Regions from separate parts of the Zoogloea sp. JDB1 genome, predicted to be linked through region 2. Evidence: predicted binding sites of a transcription regulator. Region 2 holds the regulator's gene; each other region holds the start of a gene.
The links. Region 2 encodes FNR, which switches genes on or off when oxygen is low (the NO sensors DNR and NnrR bind a similar motif). Its sites were predicted from a motif close to TTGANCTAGNTCAA; they were not measured.
Positions count from the first base shown of each region.

Region 1: the regulator FNR is predicted to act here: its motif matches at 979-992, upstream of ccoN (cytochrome-c oxidase, cbb3-type subunit I).
Region 3: the regulator FNR is predicted to act here: its motif matches at 3,844-3,857, upstream of AC1PPK_RS04765 (cytochrome c oxidase subunit 3 family protein).

Region 1 covers NZ_CM161496.1:4,858,885-4,865,306, reverse strand. The annotation lists gene AC1PPK_RS22050 (hypothetical protein) at 1-25, opposite strand, end outside; gene AC1PPK_RS22045 (RnfH family protein) at 262-540, opposite strand; gene ccoN (cytochrome-c oxidase, cbb3-type subunit I) at 1,094-2,515, shown strand; gene ccoO (cytochrome-c oxidase, cbb3-type subunit II) at 2,535-3,233, shown strand; gene AC1PPK_RS22030 (cbb3-type cytochrome oxidase subunit 3) at 3,262-3,453, shown strand; gene ccoP (cytochrome-c oxidase, cbb3-type subunit III) at 3,446-4,369, shown strand; gene ccoG (cytochrome c oxidase accessory protein CcoG) at 4,470-5,912, shown strand; gene AC1PPK_RS22015 (FixH family protein) at 5,925-6,422, shown strand, end outside.
Region 2 covers NZ_CM161496.1:5,040,198-5,046,619, reverse strand. The annotation lists gene AC1PPK_RS22895 (oxygen-binding di-iron domain-containing protein) at 1-275, shown strand, start outside; gene AC1PPK_RS22890 (SirB2 family protein) at 347-733, shown strand; gene fnr (fumarate/nitrate reduction transcriptional regulator Fnr) at 753-1,487, opposite strand; gene hemN (oxygen-independent coproporphyrinogen III oxidase) at 1,606-3,000, shown strand; gene AC1PPK_RS22875 (sulfite exporter TauE/SafE family protein) at 3,113-3,820, shown strand; gene AC1PPK_RS22870 (universal stress protein) at 3,848-4,273, shown strand; gene AC1PPK_RS22865 (heavy metal translocating P-type ATPase) at 4,286-6,422, shown strand, end outside.
Region 3 covers NZ_CM161496.1:1,075,351-1,081,772, forward strand. The annotation lists gene AC1PPK_RS04750 (ABC transporter substrate-binding protein) at 1-892, opposite strand, end outside; guanidine-I (ykkC/yxkD leader) riboswitch at 948-1,082, opposite strand; gene AC1PPK_RS04755 (TorF family putative porin) at 1,462-2,376, shown strand; gene AC1PPK_RS04760 (hypothetical protein) at 2,622-3,626, shown strand; gene AC1PPK_RS04765 (cytochrome c oxidase subunit 3 family protein) at 3,954-4,565, shown strand; gene AC1PPK_RS04770 (hypothetical protein) at 4,568-4,876, shown strand; gene AC1PPK_RS04775 (serine hydrolase domain-containing protein) at 5,076-6,257, shown strand; gene AC1PPK_RS04780 (transporter) at 6,404-6,422, shown strand, end outside.

The DNA of each region.
Region 1 (6,422 bases), 180 kb from region 2:
CGGTCCAGCTCGGGTTCGCGTTCATGGGCGTGCTCCTTCTATTTCTGGCTGTGGCTTGAGGGAATATGAACAAGGCTCGCATTCGAAACCCCGGTCTGCAGGCAGCAAGCCGGAGTGGGCGCGTGGAAGGAGCGCGCGCGAGGTGACAAATCCTGTGGGGGCGTGCCGAGGCACTTGATAGCCCGATGGCCGGCGGTGCTGCGAACGGATGCTGGAGCGATGGCCCCGGCGCCCTGTCATGGCATGCGGCGGTGAATGTGTTCAATCGTCATCGTCATCGTCCAGCTGGCGACGCGGCACGGTCTGAGGATCACAGATGATCCCGCGGTAAATCTCCACCCGGTCGCCCGCCTTCAGGGGGGCTTCCAGCTTGACCAGCTTCCCGAACACGCCGACTTTCTGGCTGGAGAGGTCGATATGGGGGAACTGCCTGAGTATCCCGGAGGCTTCGATGGCTTCGCGGGCGGATGCGCCGTCCGGTACTTCTATGGTCAGCCAGACCTGCTGGGACGGTTCGGAATAAGCAACGCCGACTTGCATGGTTCGGAACTCCTGATGTGCTCGGGCCCTGGCCGGGTGGGTGCCTACGGGATTCGGATTCCCGCAAGCAGGGCTGCCCAGGGCTCGGCTATTTACTTGAAGTGCGCCGTGTCAGTCGGATCTCACCGAAGTCTGGAGGGACTGCCGCAACGCTGCCTTACTGTTCAGCGAACGCAAGCGCACATCTTGTGCCACCTTGAGTTGCAGTTTTTTTCCATATGAAACAATGGGGTTCTTCCATATGTCGCGAGAGGTTGTGTTGCGAATCCCTACAATTGTCGTAAATCCGACAGGAATATCCGCGAGAGAAAACCCTATTGATGTGAAGGTCTTAAAGGCTTTCCTTATCTCTTCATAAAGCCGATTCACGAGTAGGGGCTTATTTCCAAGAATTCCTGCTCCGCCACTTTGCCCAGGTCTTCTTGCGGCGCAATAAAGTTGATCTGTGTCAAAATGCCGCCCTTATCGCGGCGTATCCTTCCGCGAAGCCTGCCGCCGGTCCGTCCGTCGAGCAGTCAGGGGGGTTTTGTTTTCTTTTGATGAGGTGACTCACATGCAATCGCAGACTTACAACTATAAAGTCGTGCGGCAGTTCGCCATCATGACGGTGGTATGGGGCATCGTGGGCATGCTGGTCGGCGTTATCGTCGCAGCACAGCTCGTGTGGCCCGAATTGAACGTTGCCGAATGGCTGCACTTTGGACGGCTCCGCCCGCTCCACACCAACGCGGTGATCTTTGCGTTTGGTGGATGTGCTCTCTTTGCAACGTCGTACTACTGTGTGCAGCGTACTTGCCACACCCGCTTGTTTGCCCCGGGCCTTGCAGCCTTTACGTTCTGGGGCTGGCAATTGGTCATCCTGCTGGCAGCGATTTCGCTGCCGCTGGGTTTCACCTCCGGCAAGGAATATGCCGAACTGGAGTGGCCGATCGACATCCTGATCACGGTCGTGTGGGTTTCCTACGCCGTCGTGTTCTTCGGCACCATCGCCACTCGAAAGACCACGCATATCTACGTGGCGAACTGGTTCTATGGCGCCTTCATCCTGACCGTTGCCTTGCTGCACCTGGTCAACAGCGCTGAAGTCCCGGTCACCCTGACCAAGTCCTACTCCGCCTACGCCGGTGTTCAGGATGCGATGATCCAGTGGTGGTATGGTCACAACGCGGTGGGCTTCTTCCTCACCGCCGGCTTCCTGGGCATGATGTACTATTTCGTGCCGAAGCAGGCTGGCCGTCCTGTGTATTCCTACCGTCTGTCGGTGGTGCACTTCTGGGCACTGATCTTCACCTACATGTGGGCGGGCCCGCACCACCTGCACTTCACTGCGCTGCCCGACTGGACCCAGTCCGTCGGCATGGTCTTCTCCCTGATTCTGCTGGCTCCGTCCTGGGGCGGCATGATCAACGGCATCATGACCCTGTCTGGCGCTTGGCATAAGCTGCGCACCGACCCGATCCTCAAGTTCCTGATCACCTCGCTGTCCTTCTACGGTATGTCTACCTTTGAAGGTCCGATGATGTCGATCAAGACGGTCAACGCCCTGTCCCACTACACCGACTGGACCGTCGGTCACGTGCACTCCGGCGCACTGGGCTGGGTTGCGATGGTGTCCATCGGCGCCATGTACTACCTGATCCCGCGCATGTACGGCAAGACCGAAATGTATTCCACCAAGCTGATCACCGCCCACTTCTGGATCGCGACTATCGGCATCGTGCTTTACATCGCCTCCATGTGGATTTCCGGTGTCATGCAGGGCCTGATGTGGCGTGCCACCAACCCGGACGGCACCCTGACTTATTCCTTCGTTGAAGCTGTGAAGGCCAGCTACCCGTTCTGGGCCATCCGCGTTCTCGGCGGTGTCTTGTTCCTGACCGGCATGCTGATCATGTTCTACAACATGGTGAAGACCATCGCCGGTCAGAAGGCCTATGAAGCTCCGGTGCTGGCACCTGCCGGCGCTCACGCCTGATCGGGAGGAAAGAATAATCATGGCTCAATCGAATCACGACTTTATCGAACGTAAGGTTGGCTGGCTGATCGTCTTCACGCTGCTGACAGTCAGTGTCGGCGGTCTCGTGGAAATCGTGCCGCTGTTCCACATGAAGTCCACCACCACGCCGGTTGAAGGCCTCAAGCCCTACGACCCCGTTCGCCTTGTCGGCCGCGACATCTACATCCGCGAAGGCTGCTACAACTGCCACTCGCAGATGATTCGTCCGTTCCGTGCCGAAACCGAGCGTTATGGCCATTACTCCGTCGCCGGTGAATATGTGTACGACCACCCCTTCCAGTGGGGCTCCAAGCGTACCGGTCCCGACCTGCACCGCGTTGGTGGCCGTTATTCCGATCAGTGGCATCGCATCCACCTGCTGAACCCGCGCGACGTCGTCCCCGAGTCCAACATGCCGGCCTTCCCGTGGCTTGACCGCCCGGCGAAGATCGATGACATCGAGGCCAAGATGAACGCGCTGCGCAAGGTTGGCGTTCCTTACACCGATGAGGAAATTCAGGGTGCCCGCAAGGCGCTGGAAGGCAAGACCGAGTTGGAGGCCGTGATTGCTTACCTGCAAGGTCTCGGCACCGCGCTGAATGCCGGCAAGCCGGCTGCTCCGGCCGTCGCGGCTGCTGCGCCTGCACCGGCTGAGGCAGTTGCCGCTCCGGCCCCCGCGGCTCCGGAAAAACAGTAATCCAATTCGGAGAACGCAGGAGCACATCGTGGATATCAATGACGCACGTACGGTCGTAACCGTCTTGGGCTTTGTATGTTTCATCTGTATCAGCCTGTGGGCGTACAGCGGTCGTGCACGAAAGGGATTCGACGAGGCTGCGCTCCTGCCGTTCGGCGAGGACGACTTGCCGCCCTCTGATTCGGGGCGGCAAACCAAGGAAGGAAATAAAAATGGCTGACTTCGTTAGCGGTTTCTGGAACGCCTGGGTGATGGTGCTGGTGTTCCTGAGCATCGGGTTCTGCGTGTTCGTGCTGATTTCCAACACGACCAAGCGGACCTCGGGCCCGGTCGGCCTGCACGATCACGTGTGGGACGAGACTTTGCAGGAGTACAACAATCCGCTGCCGCGTTGGTGGATGTACATGTTCTGGATCACGATCATCTTCGCGATCACCTACCTGACTCTCTACCCGGGCTTCGGCAACAATCAGGGCAAGCTGGGTTGGTCTTCGGCCGGTCAGTGGGAAGCGGAACAGAAGGCTGCGGCCGAGAAGTATGGCCCGATCTTCGCCAAGTATCGTGGCATGGACCTCAATGCCGTGGCTGCCGACAAGGAAGCCAACGCCATGGGCCATCGCATGTTCCTGACCTATTGTGCCCAGTGTCACGGTGCTGATGCCAAGGGTGCTAAGGGCTTCCCGAACCTGACCGACAATGACTGGCTGTATGGCGGTGAGCCGGAAACCATCAAGACCACCATTCTGGAAGGCCGTCAGGGCATGATGCCCCCGTTCGGCCCGGCGCTTGGTGCTGACGGTGTCAAGGATGTGGCCAACTACGTGCGTTCCCTGTCCGGTCTGGCCAATGACTCCCTGCGCGCCCAGCGCGGTAAGGAGATCTTCACCCAGAACTGCGTCGCATGTCATGGTCCGGAAGGCAAGGGCACCCCGGCAGTCGGCGCTCCGAACCTGACCGACAAGACCTGGCTGTATGGCTCGTCCGAAGCCACGATCATCGAGACCGTGACCCATGGACGTACCAACCGCATGCCGGCCTGGAAGGACTTCCTCGGTGAGGACAAGGTGCATCTGCTCGCCGGCTATGTGCTGAGCCTTTCCAAGAATGCCACGGCTCCGGCCGAAGAGAAGAAATAAGCTTTTGGCGAGATGCGACATTGCTCGCTATCAAGAACTCCCCGGGCTGGTCCCGGGGTGTTTTTGTGTTCAAATATAAGAATATTTTGATATTGCGATCATGAGCCAGCCAGACCCCCAGACTGCCAAGAAGACCAGCCCTTCGACCGCGCCGCAGGCCGCTGAAGTCGAGGACACCCTCTACGCGGTCCGCCAGAAGGTCTACCCCCGTGCGGTGACGGGCCGTTTCGCCACCTGGCGGTGGATTCTGGTGTGGGCGACGCAGATTCTGTTCTATGGGCTGTGCTGGCTGCCGTGGAACGAGCGGCAGGCCGTGCTGCTGGACGTGGTACAGCGCAAGTTCTACATCTTTGGGTGGATCTTCTGGCCGCAGGACGTGTTCTTCCTGGCGATCCTGCTCATCATCAGCGCGTATTCGCTGTTCTTCTTCACGGCGGTGGCGGGGCGGCTGTGGTGCGGCTATTCGTGCCCGCAGACCGTCTATACCGAGATCTTCATGTGGATCGAGGAGAAGATCGAAGGCAATCGCGCCCAACGCATGAAGCTGGACCAGTCCCCGCTGAGCGCCCGCAAGCTGGCGATCAAGGGCGCCAAGTTCGGCACCTGGGGGCTGCTGGCGCTGTGGACGGGCTTCACGCTGGTCGGCTACTTCACGCCGATCCACGAACTGCTCAATGAGGCGGCGACATTCAGCTTCGGCCCGTGGGAGCTGTTCTGGATCTTCTTCTACGGCGGCTTCACCTACCTGTTTGCCGGCGTGATGCGCGAACAGGTCTGCAAGTACATGTGCCCGTATGCCCGCTTCCAGGGCGTGATGTTCGACCCGGACACGCTGGTGATCACCTACGACCCCGAGCGGGGCGAACCGCGTGGCGCGCGGCGCAAGGGTGTCGAGCCGAAGACGGTGGGCAAGGGCGACTGCGTCGATTGCGGCATCTGCGTGCAGGTCTGCCCGACCGGCATCGACATCCGCAATGGCATGCAGTACGAGTGCATCGGCTGCGCGGCGTGTATCGACGCCTGCGATCAGGTGATGGACAAGATGAATTATCCCAAGGGGCTGATCCGCTACACCACCGAGAACGCGATGAAGCGGCACTGGGGCAGGAAGGAGATCGTCGGGCATGTGATGCGCCCGCGGATCCTGATCTACGCCGGGGTGCTGGTGGCGATCTGCACGGCCTTCGTGTGGGGCCTGGCGACGCGCTCGACGCTGCGGGTCGATGTGATCAAGGACCGCTCGACGCTGAGCCGGGAGATCGAAGGCGGCCTGATTGCCAACGTGTACAATCTGCAGGTGATGAACATGACCGAGAAGCCGCGGCGCTTTGCCCTGTCGGCGAGCGGTCTGGACGGGGTGAAGCTGAGTCCGGCCGGGCCGATCGAGCTGGATGCGGCGGAGCTGAAGTCGGTCACCATCGAAGTGGCGGCGCCGCCCGAGTCGGGCAAGCCCGGCTCCAACACCGTGTATATCGAGGTGAAGGCGCTGGACGATGAAACTGTGGCGGTACGGGAGAAGTCGGTGTTCCTGATACCGCAGTAAAGAAGTTGAGATATGAATCAAAGAGCAATGGCCCCGAATCAGGTTTCTTCCACTCCTTGGTACAAGGAGCACTGGACCTGGTTGTTGATGCTGATGCCGGTGACAGCAATCATCGGTGGCAGCATAACCATGTGGCTGGCTGTGACGTCCTTCGACGGCATGGTGGCAGACGATTACTATAAACAAGGTCTGGCGATCAATCAGACGCTGGCAAGGGCGAATGCGGCGGCCAATCTGGGCTTGAAGGCCGAAGTCCGATTCACCGCGGATGGGCTGTCGGTGGCACTCCAGGCCAAGCCGGGGGTTGAGTTGCCAGCCAAGTTGATAGTGACGCTGGCCCATCCGACCCGTGGTGGTCTGGACCAACAGCTCGTCATGGAACGCAGTGACGGTGCTTATCACGGACGTCTCCAGAATGAACTGGTGAGCGCCCACTGGAAGGTGTTGATAGAAGATGAGTCCCGCAGCTGGAGGCTGTCAGGGGCCGCATTCCTCCCCACAGAGACGGAG
Region 2 (6,422 bases):
AGATCCTGTTCTCGGGCGATGTCGGCGCAGCCCTGTTGCCGGCGGATCATAACGAGCTGTATGTGCAGGACTTCTCCCGCCACATCCGCCATGCGGAAGGTTTTCACAAGCGCTGGATGGGCTCGGACCGGGCCAAGCGCGATTGGTGCGAGCGCGTCTCCCGCCTGGAGATCGATATGCTGGTGCCGCAGCATGGGGCTATTTACCAAGGTGCCGACGTGCAGCGATTCATCAACTGGTTCGCCGCACTGGAAGTGGGCGTGCTGCGCAGCTAAAGTGTTGCGGCCCCGTTTTTGCGGGGCCCGCCGGCAGCCGGAGCTTTGCCGCGGAACAATGGAGGCGCGGCATGTATCTGGCTCTCAAACATTTTCACATCACCTGCGTGGTGCTCAGCGGCTGTGGCTTCGCCTTGCGGGGCTGGTGGTCGTTGAGCGGCTCGCCGCTGTTGCGGGCCCGTCTGGCGCGGGTGCTGCCCCATATCGTCGATTCCTGCCTGCTGGCCAGTGCGCTCGGCCTGGCCTGGATGGCCGCCCAATATCCCTTCGTGCACGCTTGGTTGACGGCCAAGGTGCTGGGCTTGCTTGTCTATATCGGGCTGGGGAGTGTCGCGCTGAAGGCGACGCGACCGCGTGTGCAGCGCGCCGCGGCTTACGTGGGTGCGCTGGCGACGCTGTCGTGGATCGTCTCGGTGGCGGTCAGCAAGAATCCGCTCGGCTGGCTGGCCTGGCTGTGAGGCCGGGCGCCGGCGGTGCTCAGGCTGAGTGGTGGTTGAGCAGGCGCTTCAGGCCCGGCGTATCGAGAATGCGGATGTGCTTCTGCTGGACGGCGACCAGGCCTTCTTCCTGGAAGCGGGAGAAGGCGCGGGATACCGTCTCGAGTTTGAGGCCCAGGTAGGAGCCGATCTCGTCGCGGGTCATGCGCAGGTGGAATTCCGACGGAGAGAAGCCCCGTGCAGTGAAGCGCTGGGACATGTTCAACAGGAAGGCCGCCAGCCGCTCCTCTGCGCGCATTGAGCCGAGCAACATCATCACACCATGGTCGCGGACGATCTCGCGGCTCATGATCTTGTGGAACTGGTGCTGCAGGCTCTCCACCGTCCGTGACAGCTCTTCGAGCCGGTTGAAGGGGATCACGCAGACTTCGCTGTCTTCCAGCGCAATCGCGTTGCACGAATGGTGTTCGGTGCTGATGCCGTCGAGGCCCAGGACTTCGCCGGTCATCTGGAAGCCGGTCACCTGGTCGCGGCCGTCCTCAAGGATCACGTCGGTCTTGAACGAGCCGGCACGAATCGCGTAGATCGCCTCGAAGTTGTCGCCGGAGCGGTAGAGGTGCTGCTGCCGCTTGATCTTGCGGCGGCTGCCGACGAGCTCGTCGAGCTGGTCGATCTCATTGGGGTCGAGGCCGAAGGGAAGACACAATTCCCGCAGATTGCACTGGGAACACGCGACCTTGATGTCCACGACCGTCACCGGAATCACCGATTTCATCTGCACGCGCAATCACCTGAACTGGATGGTTTTACCAACGTTTGGAGCCCTTTGATCCACGTCAATACTGTTTTGGATCGATTCTGCGATTGTTCAGCGCAACCAACAGAAGTGCACCATGAACACGACACAAAAAGACCTGATATTCGATCCCGAGCTCATTCGCAAATTTGATGTGAATGGCCCGAGGTATACGTCGTACCCGACCGCTGACCGCTTCGTCGAAGCCTTCAACTCCGACGCCTTGGAGCATTGGCTCGGGAGACGTACTGTCGGCGGAATCGGCAAACCGCTTTCATTATACTTCCACATCCCCTTCTGCAATACGATCTGCTACTACTGCGCGTGCAACAAGATCATCACCAAGGATCACGGTCGCTCCGCCAAGTATCTGGATTATCTTGAAAAAGAAGTGGACATGCAGGCGGCCAAGCTCGACGGGTCGCGGGAAGTGCTGCAACTGCACCTGGGCGGCGGCACGCCGACCTTCCTGTCCCACGACGAACTGCGCCGCCTGATGGGCATGGTCCGCAAGCACTTCACGCTGGTGCCGGACGGTGAGTATTCCATTGAGGTCGACCCGCGCAAGGTGGACGAAGCCACCGTTGCGTTGCTGGCCGAACTCGGCTTCAACCGCATGAGCGTTGGCATCCAGGATTTCAATCCGGACGTGCAGAAGGCGGTCAACCGCATCCAGAGCGAGGAAGAAACCAAGCTCGTCATCGACGCGGCGCGGGCCCATGGCTTCAAGTCGGTCAGTGTAGACCTGATCTATGGCCTGCCCAAGCAGAACGTCATCAGCTTCAACCGTACCCTCGAGCAGATCCTGGCGCTGTCGCCGGATCGGTTGTCGATATACAACTACGCGCACCTGCCGAGCTTGTTCAAGCCGCAGCGCCGCATCATCGACGCGCAGCTGCCGTCCGGCGAGACCAAGCTGCAGATCCTGCAACTGGCGATCCGCCGCCTGACCGAGGCGGGCTATGTGTACATCGGCATGGATCACTTCGCCAAGCCGGACGATGAGCTGACCACGGCCCAGCGCCAGGGACGCCTGCACCGCAACTTCCAGGGTTACTCCACCTATGCGGAGTGCGATCTGCTGGCCTTCGGCGTGTCGGCCATCGGCAAGGTCGGCCCGACCTACGCGCAGAACGTGAAGACCCTCGATGAGTACTACGACATCATCGACACGGGCCGCCTGCCGGTGCTGCGCGGCATCGAGCTGACGCCGGACGACCTGCTGCGGCGGGCGATCATCCAGGCGCTGATGTGCCACTTCGAACTGTCCATCGAGTCCATCGAGATCGCTCACTTGATCGACTTCAACAAGTATTTCGCCGCCGAACTCGCCGACTTGCGCGAGATGGAGAAGGGCGGCTTGCTGAAGATCGACAAGCAGTGGATCACCGTGCTGCCTGCCGGCCGCATGCTGGTGCGGGCAATTGCGATGGTCTTCGACAAGTACCTGCGCGCCGACCGGGAGCGTACTCGCTACTCCAAGGTGATCTGAACTTCCGGCCGGCTGGCCGCTCCGAGGTGGGCGGGCTAGAATGCCGAGCCAAGTGTTGGAACGCGCCCCGTGTTGCCCACGGGGCGTTTTTGTTTGTCCAGGTTGAATCTCCATGCCCGAAACTGGCTACTTCGCAGTCTTCCTCATCGGCCTGCTCGGCGGCACCCACTGTGTCGGTATGTGCGGTGGTATCGTCAGTGCGCTGACCGTCCAGTTGCCCGGCCAGCGGCGCAGTGACTGGCCTCTGCATCTGGCTTACAACGTCGGGCGGATCAGCAGCTACACGCTGGCCGGTGCAGCGATGGGGGCGATCGGTACGGTAGGGCTGTTGTTCAACAACATCCTGCCTATCCAGCTGGTCCTGTATGTGGCCGCCAACCTGATGCTGGTGGCGCTCGGGCTCTACCTGACCGGTTTCACGCGGGCCCTGTCCGGTGTCGAGCGGCTTGGTCACAAGCTGTGGGCGCGCATCCAGCCACTGACCCGGCGTTTCCTGCCGGCGCGCAGCGTGGGCCAGGCTTTTCCCTTGGGCCTGCTGTGGGGCTTTCTACCCTGTGGTCTGGTGTACAGTGTGTTGGCGACGGCTTTGGTGACCGGCTCCGCGGAGCGTGGCGCAGGCCTGATGCTGGCTTTCGGTCTCGGTACGCTGCCCAACCTGCTGCTGGCCGGCATGCTGCTCAAGCGTCTGCGTGACGTGGTGCGGAACCGGGCGGTGCGCACAGGGTCTGGACTGGTGGTGCTGGCCTTCGGCGTATATGGCCTGGTGACGACGCCGACCCTCGGCAGCAATCTGTGGAATGGCGTGGTCTGCCATTTCTGAGTCTTTTCCTGAAAGGCGGAGCGAATCATGAAAATCCTGCTGGCCGTAGATGATTCTCCAGTTGCCCAGCGCGTCGTCGATCAGGTGATCGCGCTGGCGGACCAACTCAAGAGCGTGCCTGAGGTGCATGTGCTTTACGTGCATCCGCCAATTCCCATCGAGTTTGCAACCCGCCACGTGGCCCGTGAAGCCCTGGATGGCTATTACCGGGACGAAGGCGAGGGGGTGCTCAAGGCGCCGCTGGCCCGGTTCAAGGCAGCCGGTTTGCCGGTGACGCCGCATATCCTCGTGGGTCAGCCGGCAGATGTGGTGCTGCATCAGGCGACTTTGCTGGAGTGTGATTACCTGTGCCTCGGCCGGCATGGCCGCAGCGTGGTGGCGGATCTGTTCGTCGGCTCGGTGGCGACGCGGGTGCTGCAGCGGGCCACGCTGCCCGTGCTGCTGGTGGGCTGAGGGGAGCCGGCCATGGGGAACGAGCCAGGTGTGCGTTACGACCTGCCGGTCTCCGGAATGAGCTGCGCGGCCTGCGCGACGCGGCTCGAAAAGGTACTCAACCGATTGCCCGGTATCAGCGCCGAGGTCAATTTCGGCACTGGCAAGGCGCGGCTGGCCGCCGGGCCCGATGGGGCCGGTGCTCCGGACATTTTGGCGGCGATCCGCAAGGCCGGTTTCGATGTGGCGCCGCAGACGTTGCAACTGAGTCTGTCCGGCATGAGCTGTGCCGCTTGCGCGGCGCGTATCGAGAAAGTCGTCAATCGCTTGCCCGGTGTGGAGGGCAGCGTCAATTTCGCCGCGGAAAGCGCGCGCGTCCGCTATGTGCCGGGGCTGTCCGAGCCGGCGGCGATCATCGCGGCTATTCAAAAAGCTGGGTTTACGGCAACGCCCATCGTCGCCCGCGACCGGGAGGCCGACAAGCAGCGCAAGGAGGCCGAGTTCCGCGCCGAGCTGCGCCTGTTCTGGATCTCGGCGCTGCTCAGCGCGCCTTTCCTGGTCCAGATGATTGGCATGCTTTCCGGCGGTCTGGAGGCCTCGGCCCATCACGCGGAGTGGCTGCCGCGCTGGCTGCAGGGCCTGCTGGCGACGCCGGTGCAGTTCTGGATCGGGCGGCGCTTCTATAAGGGCGCCTGGTCATCCCTGCGCGGCGGTGGTGCCAACATGGACGTGCTGGTGGCGCTGGGCACCAGCGTTGCCTACTTCTTCAGCCTGGTCGTGGTGGTGTTCGATCGCCATGATCTGCACGTGTATTTCGAGGCCTCGGCCAGCATCATCACGCTGGTTCTGCTCGGCAAGCTGCTGGAAGCGCGGGCGCGGGCCCGTACTTCAGCGGCCATTGAGGCGCTGCTGCGTCTGCAGCCACCCACCGCCTGGGTCGAGCAGGATGGCGCGCTGCAGGAGATGCCGGTCGAGCGCGTCATGGCGGGTATGGTCTTCGTGCTGCGCGCTGGCGATTCGGTGCCGGTGGATGGCGAGGTGCTGAGCGGTGAGTCGTCGGCGGACGAGGCGATGCTGACCGGCGAGAGCGTGCCGGTACCCAAAAGGGCCGGCGACAAGGTTTTTGCGGCGACCGTCAATGGCGATGGCGTATTGCGCTGCCGGGCCACCGGTGTGGGTACAGAAACCTTGCTGGCCGGCATCGTGCGCCTCGTCGAGCAGGCCCAGGGCGGCAAGCCGGCGGTGCAGAAGCTGGCCGACCGCATCGCGGCGATCTTCGTGCCGACGGTGGTGGCGATCGCCGCGCTGACTTTCGTGGCCTGGTGGTGGCTGGGCGGCGAGCTGGCGCCGGCTCTCGTCAATGCGGTGGCGGTGCTGGTGATTGCCTGCCCCTGTGCGTTGGGTCTGGCCACGCCGACGGCGGTGATGGTTGGGACCGGGCAGGGGGCCCGTGCCGGCATCCTGGTGCGTAACGCCGAGGCGCTGGAATTGGCCGAGAAGATAGCTGTGCTGGCGGTGGACAAGACCGGCACGCTGACCGAAGGACGCCCGGCGGTGCTGGATGTGCGTCCGGTGGCAGGTGTGGCGCCGAACGAATTGCTGGCCGTTGCGGCGGCGGTCGAGCAGGCCAGCCACCACCCGCTAGCCAAGGCTATCGTCGATGCGGCGCAGGCAGCCGGCCTGCAGTGGAGCCTTGCCGACGCGGTACAGACAAGCGGCGGTAAGGGTATCAGTGGTCGTGTCGATGGGCGCGAGGTGTGGATCGGCTCGCCGGACTTCCTGGCCGGGCAGGGCGCTGAGTTGCCTGCTGACGTGCTGCAGCCCCTGTTCGCTGGGGCCTTGACGCCGGTGTGCGTGGCCGTCGATGGACGGCCATGGGGCGCGCTGGGCCTCGCCGATCCGCTGCGTGCCAGCTCCAGGGCGGCGGTGGCGCGCCTGCAGGCGCTCGGCGTGCGGGTCGTGATGCTGACCGGTGACCATCCGGCGGTGGCCGCGCGCATCGCAGCGGAGGCGGGTATCTCGGAATACAAGGCCCAGGTGCTGCCGGGCGAGAAGGCCGCAGCGGTGGAGGCCCTGCGTGGCAGTGGCCGCGTGGCCATGGTCGGCGATGGCATCAACGATGCACCGGCGCTGGCCGCGGCCGATGTGTCCTTCGCAATCGGTGCCGGTT
Region 3 (6,422 bases), 1.7 Mb from region 2:
GCAGGAAGACCTTGTAGTCCTCGGGCTTCATGCCGACCACCCTGGACATGATCTTCGCCGCCTCGTCCGGGTTGTCGCGGATGAACTTCTCGGTGTCGAACCAGGCCCGGATCATGCCGACCAGGTCCTTGTGCTTGGTCTTGATGGCCTTGTCCTGGGCCACCAGCAGGTCGGGGATCAGGCCCGGCATGTCCTTCGACGTGAACAACGGCTTGCCCTTGCCGCTCTTCTCGATCTGCGCGACCCACGGGTTCCACACCACGGCGGCGTCCACGCGGCCGGCCAGGAAGGCCGCCGCAGCGTCGCCGGCGGACAGGTTCACCACCTTCACGTCCTTCTGGGTGAGGCCGTTTTTGGCCAGCGCGGTGGCGAGCACGAAGTGGGAGATGCTGAACTCTTCGAGGGCGATGCGCTTGCCTTTCAGGTCGGCGAAGCCCCTGATCTTGTCGCTGACCATCAGCGCGTCGTTGCCGGCGGAATTGTCATTGACCAGCACCGCCTTCACCGGCACGCCCTTGGCCAGCGGGCCCATGGTGTCGGACCAGGTCTGGCAGTTGGCGTCGAGCTGGCCGGAGGACAGCGCGGAGATGGAGTCGGTGTAGTTGGCGAACCACACCAGCTTCACGTCGGCTTTGTATTTCTTGAAGAAGCCCTTCTGCTCGGCCACGTACCAGGCCACCCAGCCCGGCCAGTCGGACACGCCGACCTTGATCTCGGCGAAGGCCGGCGCCGGTGCGGCGAGCAGTGCGCTGCCCAGGCCGAGCACGGCGAGGGTGGTCTTGATGCGCTTGAGGAGGGATGCTCCGCGGCGGGACGGGGTGGCGGCGGCGGAGGTGGCGCGCGTGTCGCGGAGGACGGTCGGACGAACGCGGCGGGTGTCGGTCTGGTACATGAAGGGCTCCTGTCGTTGGGACAAAAAGGGCGAGAGGGCGCTTCATCCAAAGCGTTCCTCCCGGGCTTTTATCCCTCCGTGGAGCCACGACATGCCTGCTCGGCTTATCGTAGCCGGCAGCTCTCGGACCAGACATCCCCCGATATGTGCGCATATCCGAAACGGGACCGGAACCCTAGCCACCCTTCGATGAAGCGAACGCGATACAGCGCGATTCGCTCCCTCTCGCCGATCGTTTAGCAATAGCGGTGCCAGTTATCGTGACGATCCTGTGAAAGCCTTGTGGATACTGGCGTGCCAGGCTTTCGCCGGGTGGGCCGCGGGTGGCCACCGGGGCGGCGGGCACGCCATGCCGGCGGGGTGAATGCACCGCCGTGGTGCCGCCTGGAATGGGCAGGCACGCCGCGGGTGCATCGTTCGAGGGTGGGCTGCGCCCGAATGGGGCGTGGCGGATGTGCCTGCCATGTATATGCAAAAGTCGGCCCGCTGCCGCCCCGCGCCGGCTGGCCCGCTTTCTGCTAGGAGGACGGCGCGCATATCCGGAACCTCAATCGGAGTCTTCTCTCGTGATGCTTGATAAAGCCATCGCAGGGTCCCTGTGCGCCCTGTCCGTCCTCGCCAGTTCCGCCAGTCCCGTCCTTGCGGCCGATGAAGCCGCGCCGCCCTACACCCTCACCGGGCATGTCGATCTCGCCAGCCGCTACTACCTGCGCGGCGCGACGACCACCTACGGCAACGCCAAGCCCGGCCTCGGCAACCAGGGCGCGGACGCCCCCGAGTCGGACCGCTTCACGCCCCAGTGGGGCGTCGATTTCACCCACGAAAGCGGCTTCTACCTGGGCTACTGGGCGTCGGCGATCAACTACTCGTACAAGCAGCTGGGCCGTTCCTACGACCAGTACGCGGCCACCGGCAACGTGGCGGTCAGCGACTTTCAGGAGGGCAAGTCGGTGGAGAACGATCTCTACGGCGGCTACACCGGCAAGCTCGGTGACGTCTCCTACACTCTGGGTCTGACCGCCTACTACTACCTCAACGGCCGCCACGCCAACGCCACCGAGACCAAGCTCGGCCTGGCCTGGCAGGAATACGCGCTGAACGCGCAGACCCTGCTCAACGACACCGTGTGGGGCAACCGCGGCGACACCTACTGGACGCTCAACTACACTCGCCCGCTGCCGGCCGAACTTACTTTCACGGCCAGCCTCGGCTGGTACACCTACGCGCGGGAGGGCAAGTACCTGGGCACCGGTGATGTCGTCAGTGGCGCATCCTGCGCGCCGGGCACCGCCTTCGTCGTCAATGGCTGCTTCGCCGGCAAGGGCCCGGTCAGCGACGGCTTCCGCCACCTCGTCCTCGGCCTGTCCCAACCCATCGGCAGCACCGGCCTGACGTGGACGCTGCAGGGCATCATCGGCGGCGACAACCGCTTCGGGGTGAACCAGGTGAGCAAGCTGGTGGGGCTGATCAGCTACGGGTTCTGAGCGAGGCGATTTTCTCGGGTTGCGGGGCCGATGTCCCCGCATCTCGGTGCCGAACCTCGGCTCGGAAAGCCCGGATGGTGCAGGTGGAAACCCGCTAAGTTGGTGTGTTCACCAACGTTCTGGGAGATCTCGGTAAAAAATACAAAGTAGATGGTTGATGCTTTGTGCATAATCATGCCTTCGAAACGCACGGGGCAACAGGAAGCCGGAACTTCTTGGGACCCAACTGACGAAGGACAACAGAAGTGCACTTTCTCCAGCGTTGGATGACATATCTGGCATCGCTAGTGCTGTCAGCGTGTGTGGTATTGCCACACACCAGCGGTAGCAAGCATCAAGAGGTCTTTGCAAAAACTATACTGATTCCCTTGGCGGACGGAAATGCAGCCTATTTCTTGCGTCGTTGCACTCTTGATTCGTGGGGTGTTGGCTCGTGGCCCTGTGAGACCCAATCCCATAACGCTTTATTGGTCAGGCCGACAGATTGGGAGCCAAGCAGAGAAATTAGGTCGATAGTCGCACCAAAAAAGCAACCCAGTTCGATCACGCTGCCAGGCGAGTTGTATATCGGGTACGGGCAGGCGACTTTTGAACGTCCAATCAGCGGGACGTATGACACTGATGCCGAGTTCATTGGGTACTTCCCCGGCACGGGCCTCGTCTGGCTGGAGTCGAAGCTTCCATCGTCCGAACTGTCGGAGAAGACGTTTAAATATAAAGTAATTGAGATATATGAGACTCAAAAGGAGCCCTTCGCCCCCCGGCTGGTTTTACGGAGCGGTCAAAATGTTTGGGTTTTTGTAGAGAAAAATGTCACTTGCGGAGATGGAGCGTGCTTTTCCGTCAATAGCGTACTTGGTCCGTCCAGCCCGGAGTTGCCTGAATATTTGAACCGCAAATTCATGTTGTTTCATGCTGATGTCGGTGTTGATCGCTTTCTCGAGCAAGTGCTCCCTAGCCGAAAGGATGGTAAGAAGTCATCTAATGCCCGCATGCCCCCTCCTCCGGGAAGTATCTTTAATTTTGACTTGATAAAAGTCGTGCCACGAAGCCGAAGTTCTCCGTATGTCGAAGAATATAAATGCTACAGCGAAACTCACCACATAGAAAAAATTGCCTGGATGTTATTGCCGGTGCCTTTTCCAGTCGGGTTGAAAGGAACAGAAAAGAGGTATTTTCATAGTTGTCCGAAAACGGCAAGCAATCAGAATACGGCTACTGCCCTGAACAGATTGGAGTCTGTCCCATAAATAGTGGTTCCTAATCGGAATTAGAAAATACTATCCCTAATACTCCATAATTCTATTATTGCTGGACTGCGGCCATTGACCGGAAACTCTTGGAGAATTGTTCCGTGACGTATCAGCTGAAAATGTAGGTCTCAGCCCCTTTCTGTAGCGGACTATCGTCAGCTTGGCGGTGGCAATCCTCTGTGTCGACGGCATTTCCCCGCCGTCGTTGGCAAAATTGACCGGCATCAATTCCCCGATCTGTATCGGCAGTAAACCATTCCATCTGTTCCTTCTGCGGCCGGGCTGGTGGCGAAGAATGACGGCTGCCGAGCAATGGGGAAAACGATGACTGCCAATATCATGACTGCAACCGTGGCGGGGCCCGCCTTCGAGGAGGCGCCAGGTGGGCGGATTCCCGGCAACAAGGGGATCTGGGTGGGGATCTGCTGCGAGTTCATCGAATTCCTGGTGCTCTTCGTCGTCTATTTCGTCGCCCGCGCCCATTTCCCGGAGGCCTTCGAGAAAGGCGCGGAGGGTTTGTCCACCACGCTTGGCACCGTGATCACGCTGGTGATGGTCAGCAGCAGCTTCTGCATCGCCTGTTCCACGGCGCTGATCCGCGCCGGCCGGCGCCGGGCCTCAATCGCCTGGCTGGTCGGCGGGCTGGTGCTGGCGCTGGGCTATCCAGTCGCCAAGATCATCGAGATCCAGTGGAACCTGGCCCACGGCATCGACGGGCAGGCCGGCATCTTCTCGGGCGTCTATTACTACCTGACCTTCAACCACATGGTGCATGCGGTGTGGGGCATCCTCGGCATCCTGTGGGTGCTGGCGCGCCACCTGGCCGGCGGCTATTCCGCCGACGACTACAGCGGCCTGGAGGCGCTGGCCTGCTACTGGCACGCCACCGACATCATCTGGCTGGTCATCTTCTCCTTCTTCTACGTGCTGGTGTGAGCATGAACGACATACACCGTGAATCGGCGGCCCCGTTGGCGCCGCTCGTCAAGACCTGGCTCGGCCTGCTTGCGCTGACCGGGCTGTCCCTGCTGCTGGGTCATGGGTTGCACGGCCAGGTCGGGTTGCAATGGCTGGTGGCCGCCATCCTGTGGCTGAAGGGCTGGCTGGTGATCCGCCATTTCATTGAGGCCGACAGCGCCCATCCGCTGATCCGCCGCGTGCTGTACGGCTTCATCACGATCACGCCGGTGCTGCTGCTGGTGACCGCCCTGTTCGGCCGCCAGCTGGCGCGGCTGACGACGCTGTAGGCAGGCGCGGCCTGCACTGTCGCGGCGGTGGCCGCGGAGATCACATGTAGGCCGCCAATAATTGCCGGATCCCGATAGCCGCCTGCCGTTTCCGGACAGGCGGCGGCCTCGTTCCGACATATCGTCCTTCCGCCCGCCCGGCCTCCGGGTTTCAGGGCGGGCGCGTCAAGCGGACCACAACGATATGAGGAGACAAGGCATGACGGCGAATACTTTGACGGCCGTTCTGGATTCCGTTCTGGACCAGGCGGTGAACCGGGCCGGCGGGGTGCCCGGCGTGGTGGCGATGGCCACCGACCGGGATGGCAATTTCTATGAAGGCTGCGCGGGCCGGCGGGAGCTGGGCGCCGAGCCGGCGATGACGCTCGATTCGGTCTTTGCGATCTTTTCCACCACCAAGGCGCTGACCGGCACCTGCGCGATGCAGCTCATCGAGGAGGGGCGCCTGTCTCTCTCCGATCCGGTGCGCAAGTACCTGCCGGAGTTCGCCGAGCTGCAGGTGCTCGACGGCTTCGACGCGGCGGGCCAGCCGCGCACACGGCCGCCGAAGCGCGAGGTGACGATCAACGACCTGTTCCTGCACACCTCCGGCCTCGGCTACGAGTTCTTCAGCCAGGACGACCTGCAGTACCGCACGGCGAAGGAGATCCCGACCATCGTGTCCTGCGAGTTCCCGGCGATCCGCACGGTGCTGCTGCACGATCCGGGCGAGCGGTGGACCTATGGCGTCAACATCGACTGGCTCGGCCTGGTGGTGGAGGCGCTGCGCGGCCAGCGCCTCAGCGCGGTGATGAAGGAACGGATCTTCGCGCCGCTGGGCATGGCCGACATCGGCTTCACGATGTCGGAGTCCATGCGCGCCCGCCGCGTGACCATCCACGAGCGGGCCGCCAACGGCGCGCTCAGCCCGTTGCCGGAGCTGGTTTTGCCGCAGCCGCCGGCGATGGACTGCGGCGGCCACGGGCTGTACGCGACGGTCGGCGAATACATGAAGTTCATCCGCATGCTCCTCAACGACGGCGCCGGCCCCCACGGCCGCGTGCTGCGCCCGGAGACCGTGGCGCTGATGGCACGCGACGGGCTCGGTTCCCTCGAATGCACGGGCTGGCCCACCTCGATCCCGTCCCTCGCCAATGCCGGCAGCTTCTTCCCCGGCGTGCCGAAGGGCTGGGCCTACACCTTCATGACCAACCGGGCGCCGACTCCGTCGGGCCGCCCGGCCAATTCCCTGGCCTGGGCCGGGCTGGCCAATTCCTTCTACTGGATCGACCGCCAGACTGGCATCGGCGGCTACTGGGCGACCCAGTTGCTGCCCTTCCAGGACTGCGTGTCCTACCCCCAGTTCGTGGAGTTCGAGACGGCGGTTTACCACCACCGCTGAGCTTCCCCCGAAAAATTGCCGGCGTGCGACAGGCGACTGCCGGATTGAGACAAGACCCGATCCGGGGCCTGCCACAGTAGGCCCCAGGGCGTCAGGCCGTCCCGAACGCGAGAGACTGCCGCCGCCACCAGAGGAGAGTTGGAGACATGAAACGACGTACCCCCA